DNA from 4 places in the Lentzea sp. NPDC092896 genome. Region 2 is predicted to be linked to each of the others. Evidence: riboswitches for the same ligand, from Rfam matches in the RefSeq annotation. Region 2 holds a riboswitch; each other region holds the start of a gene.
What was found. A riboswitch is a leader RNA that binds a small molecule or an ion and turns the genes downstream of it on or off. The one in region 2 is predicted to bind cobalamin.

Region 1: it holds a riboswitch for cobalamin, as region 2 does, so the genes downstream of both, ACIQF0_RS10125 (hypothetical protein) here and cobN (cobaltochelatase subunit CobN) in region 2, are expected to answer to the same signal.
Region 3: it holds a riboswitch for cobalamin, as region 2 does, so the genes downstream of both, ACIQF0_RS10110 (ribonucleoside-diphosphate reductase subunit alpha) here and cobN (cobaltochelatase subunit CobN) in region 2, are expected to answer to the same signal.
Region 4: it holds a riboswitch for cobalamin, as region 2 does, so the genes downstream of both, metE (5-methyltetrahydropteroyltriglutamate--homocysteine S-methyltransferase) here and cobN (cobaltochelatase subunit CobN) in region 2, are expected to answer to the same signal.

What each region holds. Positions count from the first base shown of each region.
Region 1 covers NZ_JBIVPX010000001.1:2,285,209-2,288,394, forward strand. The annotation lists gene ACIQF0_RS10115 (ribonucleotide-diphosphate reductase subunit beta) at 1-132, shown strand, start outside; gene ACIQF0_RS10120 (prenyltransferase/squalene oxidase repeat-containing protein) at 187-1,188, opposite strand; cobalamin riboswitch at 1,221-1,347, opposite strand; cobalamin riboswitch at 1,418-1,559, shown strand; gene ACIQF0_RS10125 (hypothetical protein) at 1,643-3,186, shown strand, end outside.
Region 2 covers NZ_JBIVPX010000005.1:266,854-270,039, forward strand. The annotation lists gene ACIQF0_RS25855 (precorrin-8X methylmutase) at 1-167, opposite strand, end outside; gene ACIQF0_RS25860 (hypothetical protein) at 164-1,195, opposite strand; cobalamin riboswitch at 1,204-1,339, shown strand; gene cobN (cobaltochelatase subunit CobN) at 1,374-3,186, shown strand, end outside.
Region 3 covers NZ_JBIVPX010000001.1:2,280,150-2,283,335, forward strand. The annotation lists gene ACIQF0_RS10105 (FAD-dependent monooxygenase) at 1-1,321, opposite strand, end outside; cobalamin riboswitch at 1,490-1,702, shown strand; gene ACIQF0_RS10110 (ribonucleoside-diphosphate reductase subunit alpha) at 1,812-3,186, shown strand, end outside.
Region 4 covers NZ_JBIVPX010000001.1:1,691,108-1,694,293, reverse strand. The annotation lists gene ACIQF0_RS07585 (AMP-binding protein) at 1-119, opposite strand, end outside; gene ACIQF0_RS07580 (enoyl-CoA hydratase/isomerase family protein) at 112-852, opposite strand; gene ACIQF0_RS07575 (TetR/AcrR family transcriptional regulator) at 927-1,487, shown strand; cobalamin riboswitch at 1,486-1,691, shown strand; gene metE (5-methyltetrahydropteroyltriglutamate--homocysteine S-methyltransferase) at 1,799-3,186, shown strand, end outside.

The DNA.
Region 1 (3,186 bases), on a different contig from region 2:
TACGGTTCCAAGAACCCGTTCGCGTTCATGGAGCTGCAGGACGTGCAGGAGCTGTCGAACTTCTTCGAGCGCCGGGTTTCGGCCTACCAGGTCGGTGTGACCGGCACGGTGGCGTTCGACGAGGACTTCTGAGTCGTGCGGGTGCGGTGCCCCTGGCCGGGAACTCCGGTCAGGGGCACCGCTTCGTCAGCAGGCGAGCGTCGGCGCGGCGGGGTTGCCTCCGCCGTCGAGGTTCGCGAGCTTGACCCCGGTCAGGCCGAGCACCGCCTGAGCCGTGGCACGTGGAGCGGTCGCCTGGTCGAATCCCGTTGCGTCGTAGGCGATCGCGCCTCGGTCCGCGACGGCACCCGCACAGCCGACCGCGAGCGAACGCAGGAACTGACGCGCCTGCGTCGCGGCCGCAGGGCGGTGACCGGCCAGCGCCTGCGCGGCCAGGCCGGTGCTGTTGGCGTTGGAAGCGTTGGCGCCGACGGAGAAACCGCCGTCGGCGTTCTGCTTCGACGCGAGCCAGGCGGTGCCTTCGGCGGCGTTGACGTTGTCACCGGTGGCGCGCAACGCCTGCACGACCAGCGCGGTCGAGTCGACGTCACTGGCGCACGGGGTCTGACCGAAGTTCAGCGGGAAACCCCCGTCGGGGCACTGGGTTCCGGCGAGGAAGGCCTTGGCCGACGCGGGCGAGCCGGCCGGCGTGCGGTCGAGGGCGATCAGCGCCAGGGACTGGGTGAAGGCGTTGGAGAAGTCACCGAAGTCCGACCGGTCGGAGAACCTCCCCGACGGCGCGAGCAGGCCGCGCAGACCGGCTTCCAGGTCGACACCGCCGAAAGCGTTGCCGTTCTTGTGTCGCACCTTCGCCGCCAGCAACAGCTTGGCGTGCGCGCCCGCGTAGGCCTCGGTGCCGGAGCCGACGTAGCCGGTGGTGATCTCCGGCTTCGCCAGCCACGTGATGGCCTTCTCGGCGTTGGTGTCCGAGGAACGGGCGGCGGCGAACGCGAAGATCGCGTCGATCGTCAGGCCCTGGTCGGGGAACTTCTGGCCGCCGAAGTCGGCCTCGAACCGTTCGCCGTCGACCAGTTGCCGGGCGAGCCAGCCCGCGGCGGCGCCGGACTTGTTGTGCGTGGCCGCCACCGCGGGGGTGGCAGCGGTGCCAATGCCCAGCATCAGGACAGCAGCGAGCACCAGACGTCTCATGAGAACCCTTTCCCGCACTTCCACGACAGGAGTTGGTGAACACCGCGCGATGCGGGTGACCGGGCTTGCCGCGGAGGGCACACCGTTGCGGGACAGCGCCGGATTCTCACCGGACTTCCCCCGCGCCGCGCTGAACGCCCAACAGGTTCTCATGCCGCGCAAGGCCCCGTACCGGGTACGGATGTGACGCTCGCCTCCGACCCCGAAGGCGGTGCCGAACAGCGGTTTCCAGGTGTTAACCTCGCTCGGCTCGACAACTTCATACCTCGCCCGTGACGGGGAAGCCGGTCGGAATCCGGCACTGTCGCGCAACCGTGGGCCACTGGTTTCAGTGGCGAGTCGGGTCACCATCCGGGCGGGGTGAACGGACCGACCGCTGTCGCGAAACGCAGGGGTGGCTGCCGGCGCCCCGCGTCGTCTCCTCTCCTCGAGCAGCACGAGGAGGGGGAGAGAAATGACCCGGCGCAGGAGCCTGGCCGCACTGGCGTTCGCCGTCGGCGCGGGCCTGATCGCCACGACGATCGCCGGAACCGCGGCCGCCGCGGGAGATCGCGACGCCGCCCACTCCAGCTCCGTGTGGCTCTCCCACCAGCTGCGACCCGACGGCACCCTGGAGAACCCGCTCGGCGGCGAGCTGCCCGACCACGGCCTGATGCTCGACCTGGTCTTCGCGATGCACGCCTCCGGTGACGGCGCGCTCGCCGAGCCGATCATGAAGTTCCTGGACGACCAGGGACACGTCACCGACTACTTCACCTGGGACGGCCTCGCTCCCGGCCAGGGCTTCGACCAGATCGTCGTCGGCGGCGCGGTGGCCAAGACCCTGCTCGCCGCGCAGATCTCCGGCCGTGATCCGCGTGCCTTCGACGGCCACGACATGGTCGCCGAGACGAAGGCGGCGATCCGGCGCTCGGGCGTCGACGCCGGCCGGATCAGCGACTACTCGAAGAACCCCGAGTGGGCGGACATGGTGAACAACAACGCCAACATGTTCGGCCAGTCCCTCGCCGTGATCGGCCTGGCGGTGGCGGGGGAGAACGACCAGCCCGCCATCGACAAGATGGTGACGCAGCAGTGTTCCGAGGGCTACTTCCGGATCTTCTTCGGGTACGTCCAGGGACCTGAGGGCCTCAAGGTGTCCTCCTGTGACGAGGGGAAGGCCGACGGCTCGTCGGCGCCGGACGGTGACGCGACGGGCCTCGCGCTGTCGGCCATGCTCGCGGCGAAGCGCGCCGGGGCGGCCGGGCTCGACGAGCCGATCGCGAGGACCGTGACGTGGCTGAAGAACAACCAGTCCGCCGGTGGTGGCTGGGGTGGCGGTGTCGGGACCGAGGCGCCGAACACCAACAGCACCGGCCTGATCGTGCAGGCGCTCGCGGACGCGGGCGGCGCGGGTGCTGAGGTCGGCAGGGGCGTCGAGTTCCTGAAGTCCGCACAGGCCGGCGCGTCCGACTCGGGTACCGCGCTGGCCGGGCAGATCGGTGCGATCGCGTACGACCCGGCCTCGTACCAGGCGGCGCGCACCGGCGGCATCTCCGGCATCGACACGTGGATCAGGGCGAGCGCGCAGGCCTCGCTCGGGTTGTCGCAGATCGGGTTGTACGCGCTGGCCAAGGGCGACGTGCCCGAGCCGACCCCGACCACCACCGCGAGCAGCACCCCGGCGACGACTACGACCACGGCGGCACAGGGCACCACGCCACCACCGGTGCACACCAAGACCGAGACCACCACCGTCAGAGCGCCCACACCGACGACCAAACCGAAGGCCGTGGTCCGCCAGCCCGCCCCGGCGCCGAAGACCGTGCAACCGGCCGCGAAGACGTCCGCCGCGAAGCTCGGCGCGTACCTGGCCAACAAGCTCGTGCGCGGCGACCACGTCGAGGTCACCGAGAACGACAGGACCTACGTCGACTACGACGCGACCGCGGACCTGGTGCTGGCCCTGCACGCGCTGGGCGAGCAGCCGGACGCCGCGAAGAAGGCCTCGGAGTTCCT
Region 2 (3,186 bases):
GAGGAGAAGGCGACGTCGGCCGGCAGGTCGGTCATGCCGCACGCGTGGATCATGCGGACGACGACTTTCGCGACGTCGCCGGGGAACCTGGTGAGGTCCGACTCCGCGCGAATGGTGGCGAAGGACTGGCGGTAGATCTCCGCCCCGTCCTTGATGTACTGCGTCAACGGATCTCCTCGTAGCCGTCGCCGGTCGCGACGAACTCGGTCACATCGCCTGCGGGACGACCGCAGCGGCGGGCACAGCCTGACCAGTGAACGGGGCGGTCGTGCGGGGTTCCGAGCCAGGCGCGCGCGTCCGCTCGCACGTCGGAGAGCGACTTCGCGCAGCCAGGGTGGCCGGTGCAGGCGCTGACGCCGTGCCACGGGGAGGCCGGATCGGTGATCAGGCCGGTGGTGTCGGTGCCTTCGGGGACGACCAGACTGCGCCACGGGGTCAGGCGGAGGGCGACGCCGGGGAGTTGGTGAGCGTCGAGCCGGCCGAGCGGGACGCCCGGCGTCAAAGGTGAAGGTGCGACAGGCGTCACAGCCGGGGTGATGCGCGGGGCGTCGGTGACGCCGAAGTGAGCGGTGATCTTTCGCACACCGTCGTCCACTTCGGACAGGCGCCAGGCCTGGCCGCGGAGCTGCTGGAAGAGGCGGGCGGCGGTGAGGACTGCGTCGACGGGGTCGGTGACGCGGACGCCGGTGTCGCGACCGGCGAGGAGGAGGACCCACGTGGAGGGGGTGGTGCCGGACGCGTCGCCGCCTGCCTGGCCCACGTCCCCGCTGACCAGCCCGAAGTCGCCACCCAGGCCGCTCACCGAGGCCCCCACCGTGACCAGGAACCTGCCCGGCAGATCCGCCAGCGCCGGGTCCGCGCACAAGGCCGTGTCGATCGCGTCGACCAGCTCCTGGTTGTCCTCCAGCGGCGCCGCGATGATGTTGCGGATCCGCTCGTGCGACGCGGAGGGCAGCAGCCCGGCCGCGGCCAGTCGAGCGCCCAGTTCCACGCCGTCCGCCAGGCCCCTGATCTGGAGGTTCGCCCGCGAGGTCAGCTCGATCGAGCCGGCACCCAGTTCGAGCGAGGCGAGGCGCACGACATCCCACTGAGCAGCGGAAAGAGTGCCGCCGGGTACCCGGATGCGCGCCAGCCCGCCGTCAGCCGCGGCGTGCAGCTCGACGGCGCCGGGGCAGGCGTCCGGGTGACTACGCATAGGTCGGACTGTAACCCGCCGGTTAGGGTGAGCCCGAACGACGAAGCGCAGGAGGAAGCCGGTGTGAATCCGGCGCGGTCCCGCCACTGTGACCAGCGAACACCGCTGGGAGTCAGGAACTCCGCTTCGCCAGTCACCCGCATTTTGGGGCGAGGACCCCACGAGGGATGGAGCCTGCGTGATCCTGCTGCTGTCGACCTCCGACACCGACCTGCTGTCGGCGCGTGCGAGCGGTGCCGAGTACCGGCTCGGCAACCCCGCGCGACTCACCGTCGACGACCTGCCCGCGCTCGTCGACGGCGTGGACCTGGTCCTCGTGCGCATCCTCGGCGGCCGTCGGATGTGGGAGGAAGGTCTCGACTGGCTGCTGGCCGGTGGGCTGCCCGTGGTGGTGCTCGGCGGTGAGATGCAGCCCGACGCGGCGCTGATGGAGCTGTCGACGGTGCCCGGTGGCGTGTGCGCCGAGGCGCACCTCTACCTCGCGCACGGCGGTCCGGCGAACCTCACCGAGCTGCACAAGTTCCTGTCGGACACCGTGCTGCTGACCGGCCACGGCTTCGAGGCCCCCGCCGCCACTCCCACCTGGGGTGTGCTGGAGCGCGAGGGAACGCCAGAGGGTCCGACGGTCGCGGTGCTCTACTACCGCGCGCACCACGTGGCCGGGAACACGGCCTTCGTGCACGCCCTGTGCGACGCCATCGAGGCCAAGGGCGGCAAGCCCCTGCCGGTCTTCTGCTCCTCGCTGCGCACCGCCGAACCCGAGCTGCTCGACACGCTGCGCCAGGCCGACGCGCTCGTCGTGACGGTGCTCGCGGCGGGTGGCACGAACCCCGCGAAGGCATCGGCGGGTGGCGACGACGACGCGTGGGACGTCGGCGCGCTGGCCGCGCTCGACGTGCCGATCCTGCAGGGGTTGTGCCTCACGTCGAGCCGCGACTCGTGGGACGAGAACGACGACGGACTGTCTCCTTTGGACACCGCGACCCAGGTCGCGATCCCCGAGTTCGACGGCCGGATCATCACGGTTCCGTTCTCCTTCAAGGAGATCGACGAGGACGGGCTGACCGTCTACGTGGCCGACCCGGAACGGGCGCTGCGCGTCGCGGGCATCGCGGTCCGGCACGGCCGCCTCCGGCACATCCCGGTGGCCGAGCGCAGGATCGCGGTGATGCTGTCGGCGTACCCGACCAAGCACTCCCGCATCGGCAACGCGGTCGGCCTGGACACGCCGGCGTCGACCGTGCGGCTGCTGAAGGCCATGCAGGAGCACGGTTACGACATCGGCGACGCGCTGCCGGGCGTGCAGGAGCTGGACGGCGACGCGTTGATCCACGCGTTGATCGCGGCCGGTGGCCAGGACGCGGACTGGCTGACGCAGGAGCAGTTCGAGAGCAACCCGGTGCGCATCGCCGCGGCGGACTACCGGGAGTTCTACGAGACGCTGCCCGAGGACTTCCGCGAGTCGATGCAGGAGCACTGGGGCGAGGCCCCGGGCACGCTCTTCGTCGACCACAGCAAGTCCAAGGACGGCGAGATCGTGCTGGCCGCGTTGCGGTCCAACAACGTCGTCGTGATCGTGCAGCCGCCGCGCGGGTTCGGCGAGAACCCCATCGCGATCTACCACGACCCGGATCTGCCGCCGTCGCACCACTACCTCGCGGCGTACCGGTGGATCGAGTCGAACTTCGGCGCGGACGCGGTCGTGCACGTCGGCAAGCACGGCAACCTGGAGTGGTTGCCCGGCAAGACCGTCGGCATGTCGGCGTCCTGCGGCACGGACGCGGCCCTCGGCGACCTGCCGCTGGTGTACCCGTTCCTCGTCAACGACCCCGGCGAGGGCACGCAGGCCAAGCGGCGCGCGCACGCCACGCTGGTCGACCACCTCGTCCCGCCGATGGCCCGCGCCGACAGCTACGGCGACATCGCGCGGCTGGAGCAGTTGCTCGACGAGTACGGCAACATCTCCGCGATGGACCCGGCGAAGGTGCCGG
Region 3 (3,186 bases), on a different contig from region 2:
CCAGTGCCGCAACGGGATCCGCGATCAGGTCGACGCGATCCGACCAGCCCTCGACGGCCAGTCGCCCGGTGCGGTCGAGCAGAAGGCCACGCCCCTGGTGCAGTCGGTCGTAGAGCCGGCCTTCTGCGAGATCGACGTCGGGCAACCGCCGGCCGAGCAGGTCGGGGCCTTCGCCGAAGTCGTAGCGGACGCCGATCGCGGTGATCTTCTCGATCAGCCGCCGGTTCACCTCGTTGATGTCCATCAGCTCGGTGAGCAGCCTGCGCACGGCCTGCGCGCCCGGTCCGGGGGCGGAGAGCTGCACCTGGGCACGGGTGTTGTCCAGCACGTCGGCGGCGACCGGATGACGTTCGGCGTGGTAGCTGTCCAGCAACGTCTCCGGCGCCCAGCCGCGGATCTGCGCCGCGAGCTTCCAGCCCAGGTTGACCGCGTCCTGCACGCCCAGGTTCAGGCCCTGGCCACCGGCGGGCGGGTGGATGTGCGCCGCGTCGCCTGCCAGCAGCACCCGCCCGATCCGGTAGTGCTCGACCAGCCGCGTGGCATCGCCGAAACGGGACAGCCAGCGCGGGGAGTGCACGCCGAAATCCGTTCCGGCGAAGGCGCGCAGTTCCCGCCGGAAATCCTCGATGGAGGGCGCCTCCGCGCGATCTTCACCGGCTTTCGCGCACGGGACCACAACGCGGTAGACCCCGTCGCCGAAATGTCCGAGGTGGAACACAGGGCTCGTCTTGCGGATTTCCGCGACCTTGGCGGCGATCTCGTCTTCCGGTGCGGCGGCCTTCATCTCGCCCATCAGCGTGTCGTTGCGCGAGGGCTCGCCGGGAAACCCGACGCCGAGCAGTTTGCGGACCGTGCTGCGGGAGCCGTCGCAGCCGACCAGGTACCGCGACCGCAGCCGCTCGCCATCGGCCAGTTCGACGGTCACGCCGTCGTCGTCCTGCTCGAGACCGGCCACCGCGGCACCGCGCCGGACCTGTGCGCCCAGTGCGATCGCGTGGTCGGCGAGCAGCCGGTCGGCGACCGGCTGCTGGATGCCGAGCATGGTGGTGAACGTGGAATCCAGGCCTTCCGGCGTGGGTTTGGGGATGGCGGCGAAGGCGCCACCGACCGGACGTTGCCGGCCCCGTTCCAGAAAGCGGTCCAGCAGACCGCGCATCGCCAGGATTTCCAGACTGCGAATGTGCAGACTCACGATGCGCACGAACGACGCGGCGGGCTCGGGTTCCTTTTCCAGAACGAGCACCCGCACGTCGTGCAGCCGCAGTTCGGCGGCCAGCACCGCGCCGGTCGGACCGCACCCGGCAATGATCACATCGAACATGAACCACCTGTTCAGCCTCGGCATCGGCGGCCAAGTGTGGGGGCCTCCAGATCTTGCCGCAAGCGATATACGGCGCAGGGTGAGGCGACGTCGTGAGCCTGGCGTGCTCTGCTCCAACTGAGCGACACGCCCACTAGATGTAGTTGTCAGCGGCTCGGCCGCGCCCATGTATTGTGCTCCGAAGCTGGTTCGGCCGATCCTCCAGATCGGTCGTCGCAAGAGGGAACCCGGTGGGAATCCGGGACTGCCCCGCAGCGGTGAGTGGGAACGAAAGCCGTCAGAAAGCACTGGACATCGATGTCTGGGAAGCGACGGCCGGTAGGCGCCTGGCGACAGGCTCGCCCACGAGTCCGAAGACCTGCCAGCGCCCCGCACGTGCCTGCGTGCGGGCGTCCGCGGCCCCGAGGGAGGGCGGGAGGACGTGGCGGTCGCGCGCGCCCGTTCACTCCTCGCTTCCCCGTGGCCACCCGAGCTCGCGAGGAGAGAGCTAGTGACGGCGGTCGACACGGTCACCACCACTATGCGCGTCAAGAAACGCAACGGTTCACTGGAACCGGTGGACTTGAACAAGATCGTGCGCGCGGTGGAGCGCTGCACGGTCGGTCTGCACGACGTCGACCCGTTGCGGGTCGCCACGAAGACGATCAGCGGTCTCTACGACGGCGCCACCACCGAGGAACTGGACCGGCTGTCGATCCAGACGGCCGCCGCGCTCGTGTCCGAGGAGCCCGAGTACTCCAAGCTCGCCGCGGGCCTGCTCGCCGCGTTCATCGAGAAGGAAGTGCGCCGCCAGGGCGTGATGTCCTTCAGCCAGAGCATCGCGCTCGGCCACGCGGAAGGCCTGATCGGCGACACGACCGCGGAGTTCGTGGCCGCCAACGCGCGCAAGCTCGACGACGCGATCGACCTGGAGGGCGACCGGCGGTTCGAGTACTTCGGCCTGCGCACGGTCTACGACCGCTACCTGCTGCGCCACCCCTCGAAGCGTTCGGTGATCGAGCAGCCGCAGTACTGGTTGCTGCGTGTCGCGTGCGGTCTCTCGCAGACGGCGACCGAGGCCATCGACTTCTACCGGCTGATGTCGTCGCTGGCGTACCTGCCCAGCTCGCCGACGCTGTTCAACTCCGGCACCCAGCACACCCAGATGTCGTCGTGCTACCTGCTGGACTCGCCGAAGGACCAGCTCGAGTCGATCTACGACCGCTACCAGCAGATCGCCAGGCTGTCGAAGTTCGCCGGCGGCATCGGCGTGCAGTGGTCCCGGGTCCGTTCGCGCGGCGCGTTGATCCGCGGCACGAACGGCCACTCCAACGGCATCGTGCCGTGGCTGCGCACGCTCGACGCGTCGGTCTCCGCGGTCAACCAGGGTGGCCGGCGCAAGGGCGCTGCCTGCGTGTACCTGGAGACGTGGCACCCGGACATCGAAGAGTTCCTGGAGCTGCGCGACAACACCGGTGAGGACGCGCGCCGCACGCACAACCTCAACCTGGCGAACTGGATCCCGGACGAGTTCATGCGCCGCGTCGAGGCCGACGCGGACTGGTCGCTGTTCGACCCGGACGAGATCCCCGAGCTGGTCGACCTGTGGGGCGACGAGTTCGACCGCGCCTACCGGGGTGCCGAGGAGGCCGGCCGCGCCGTGCGCACGGTCAAGGCTCGTGACCTTTATGGACGGATGATCCGGACGCTCGCGCAGACCGGCAACGGCTGGATGACGTTCAAGGACACCGCGAACCGGACGTGCAACCAGACCGCGTCGCCGTCGAACGTGGTGCACCTGTCCAACCTCTGCACGGAGATCCTGGAGGTCACCAGCGACGAGGAGACCGCGGTCTGCAACCTCGGCTCGGTGAACCTCGGCGCGC
Region 4 (3,186 bases), on a different contig from region 2:
CCGTCCGACAGCGCGTCGATCTCGGCGAAGGTGAACGAGCCGCCGGGATCGAACGTCCACGCGGTCTTGTCCGGCCACCGAGTCACGGCCGTTCGCAATGCGGAGATGAGGTCAGCCACGGCCGAACTCCTCCCGGGGCTCGTCCCCCTCGCCGGACAGGCTCGTGACGATCGCGTGGTCGACCTCGGTCGCCATCGCCTGCTCCAGCGTCGAGTCCACACCCAGGTCGAGCGCTCGTTTCGCGAGCCCGGCGGCGACCGGCGGCTGGGCGGCGATGCGGCGCGCGAGCTTCATCGCGTGCTTCTCGTGGTTCAGCGCGTAGGAGTTGATCAACCCCAACTCGTACGCGCGCGGAGGGTGAATTCGTTCGCCGAGCAGGAGCATCTCCTTGGCACGCGCCAGACCGACGATCCGAGGCAGCAGGCTGGAGATCCCACCGGTGACGCTGAGCCCGACGCCGACCTCGGGAAATCCGAACTGCGCGCTGGTCTGCGCCACGACCAGATCGCAGCCCAGCGCGAACTCGGCGCCCGCACCGAGCGCGTAGCCGTGCACCGCGGCGATCACGATGCCGGGGAAGTCGCGGATCGCGCGGGTGACGTCCTGAATGCGCTCCAACCGGGCTCGCGTCTGCTCCTCGGTCTCGACCGGAACCGGCTCCTTCAGGTCGTGGCCGGCGCAGAACGCCCTGCCGCGGCCCGCCAGCACGATCACCCGCGCCTGGTCCTCACCTGCCCGCGCGAACGCGGCCAGCAGGTCCTCGACCAGCGCCGGGACCACGGCGTTGAGCCGTTCCGGACGGTTCAGGTGCACCTGCGCGATGCCCTCGGCACAGGAGTAGTCGACGGTCATCTCTCCCCTTCGATCGATCGATCGATCGGGACTGACGCTAGAGTGAGCGAGTCGGGCCGGTCAAGGGAGGCAGCATGACGACGGAGGAACGGGTCCGCGAGGCGGCCGTGCGGTTGTTCGCCGAGCGCGGCTTCCACGGCACCGGCATCCGCGACCTCGCCCAGGCCGCCGGCCTGTCGTCGGCGACGCTCTACCACTACATGGGCACCAAGGAAGACCTGCTGGTCGAGATCATGCGCACGAGCCTGACCGAGCTGATCGGCAAGGCCGAGCAGATCACCGGTGACGAGACGGACCGTCTTGTCTCGTTGGTCAAGATGCACGTGCAGGCGCACGCCGAGAAGCCGCGCGAGACAGCGGTGGTGGACGGCGAGATGCGCGCGCTGACCGGCGAGCGCCGCGAGGAGATCGTGGCGTTGCGCGACCGCTACGAGCGCTTCTGGCAGGACGCGATCGACGACGGCGTGAAGGCGCGCAAGCTGACGGTCGCCGATCCGAGCGTCGCGCGGCTCGCGTTGCTGGAGATGTGCAGCGGCGTCTCGCGGTGGTACTCCCCCGCGGGGCCGGTCAAGTTGAGTGATCTCACCATTCAGTACGCGGCTATGGCGCTGGGCATGCTCGGCGCGGCCCGCTAGTGTCGGTCCTGCCAGCGGTTCACCCGGGCTCGTTCCGGGTGGAGCAAAAGGGAACCCGGTGCGAGTCCGGGACTGCCCCGCAGCGGTGAGTGGGAACGAAAGCCGTCAGAAGCACTGGGTCTGCCAGATCTGGGAAGCGACGGCCGGTAGGAGCCAGCGAGACGCCCACGAGTCCGAAGACCTGCCGCCGGTCCGCGCGCCGACCCGGTGCGCGGTGCTCCGGAGCCTCTCGGGCGGGCTGACGGGCGCGGCTGCGTGCCGTCCTGCTCGCGTGTCTCCGGTGCTTCCGCACGCTCGCGAGGAGAGAGCCTGTGACCATTGGCAGCACTGTTTTCGGCTACCCCCGCATCGGACCGAAGCGCGAACTGAAGCGCGCGGTCGAGCAGTACTGGGCCGGGAAGATCGACGAGGCCGCCCTGCGGGAGACGGCGAAGCAGCTCAGGGCGCAGACCTGGGCCGAACTGTCCGAACTGGACTCCGTTCCGTCGAACACCTTCTCGTTCTACGACCAGGTGCTCGACACGTCGTTGCTGTTCGACGCGATCCCCCAGCGGTTCCGCGACCTCGGACTGTCCGAACTGGACACCTACTTCGCGGCGGCCCGCGGCCGGGACGGCGCCGCGGCCCTGGAACTGACGAAGTGGTTCGACACGAACTACCACTACCTGGTGCCGGAACTGGGCCCGGACACCGAGTTCCGGCTGGCCGGCGACAAGCCGATCGCCGAGTACCGCGAGGCGCTCGAACTCGGCGTCACGACCCGGCCGGTGCTGCTCGGCCCGGTGACGTACCTGTTGCTGGCCAAGAGCACGGTGCCCGGCTTCGAACCGCTGGCACTGCTCGACCGCCTGCTGGAGGCGTACGTCGAACTGCTCGGCCGCCTGCGCGTCGAAGGCGTCGAGTGGGTGCAGATCGACGAACCGGCGTTCGCCGCCGACCGCACACCGGCCGACCTGAACGCGTTGCGCCGCGCGTACCGGACGCTCAGCGGACTGCCCGGCAGGCCGAAGCTGCTGGTCACCGGCTATTACGGCGGCCTCGGCGAGGCGTTGCCGATCCTGGCCGAGTCGCAGGTCGAGGCGATCGGCCTCGACCTGGTCAGCGCACCGGACACGTCGGTCGCGATCCCCGCGTTGCGCGACAAGATCCTGGTGGCCGGCCTGGTCGACGGCCGCAACGTGTGGCGCACCGATCTGCACGCCGCGCTGGCGAAGGCCGCGACGTTGCTGGGCTTCGCGAACGAGGTCGTCGTGTCGTCGTCCTCCACGCTGCTGCACGTGCCGTACGACCTGGAGGCCGAGGACCTGGAGCCGGACGTGCGGGCGCGGCTCGCGTTCGCCCGGCAGAAGGTGCGCGAGATCGTGGTGCTGGGCAGGGCTTTGCGCGGCGGAGCCGACGGTGCCTGGGCCGACGAGGCGAAGCGCCAGGTGCCCAGCCCGCGCCGCGACGACCACGTCCGGGCGCGCATCGAGTCGTTGCGGCCGGAGCACAGTCTTCGCTCCCCGTACGAGGAGCGTGCCGCCGCCCAGCAGGCCCGGCTCGGGTTGCCGCCGCTCGCGACCACGACGATCGGGTCGTTCCCGCAGACCGGTGACATCCGCAAGGCGCGTGCGGCCGTGCGCAGCGGTGAGATCACCGAGGACGAGTACGGACAGCGGATGCGGGACGAGATCGGTCGCGTGATCGATCTGCAGGAGGA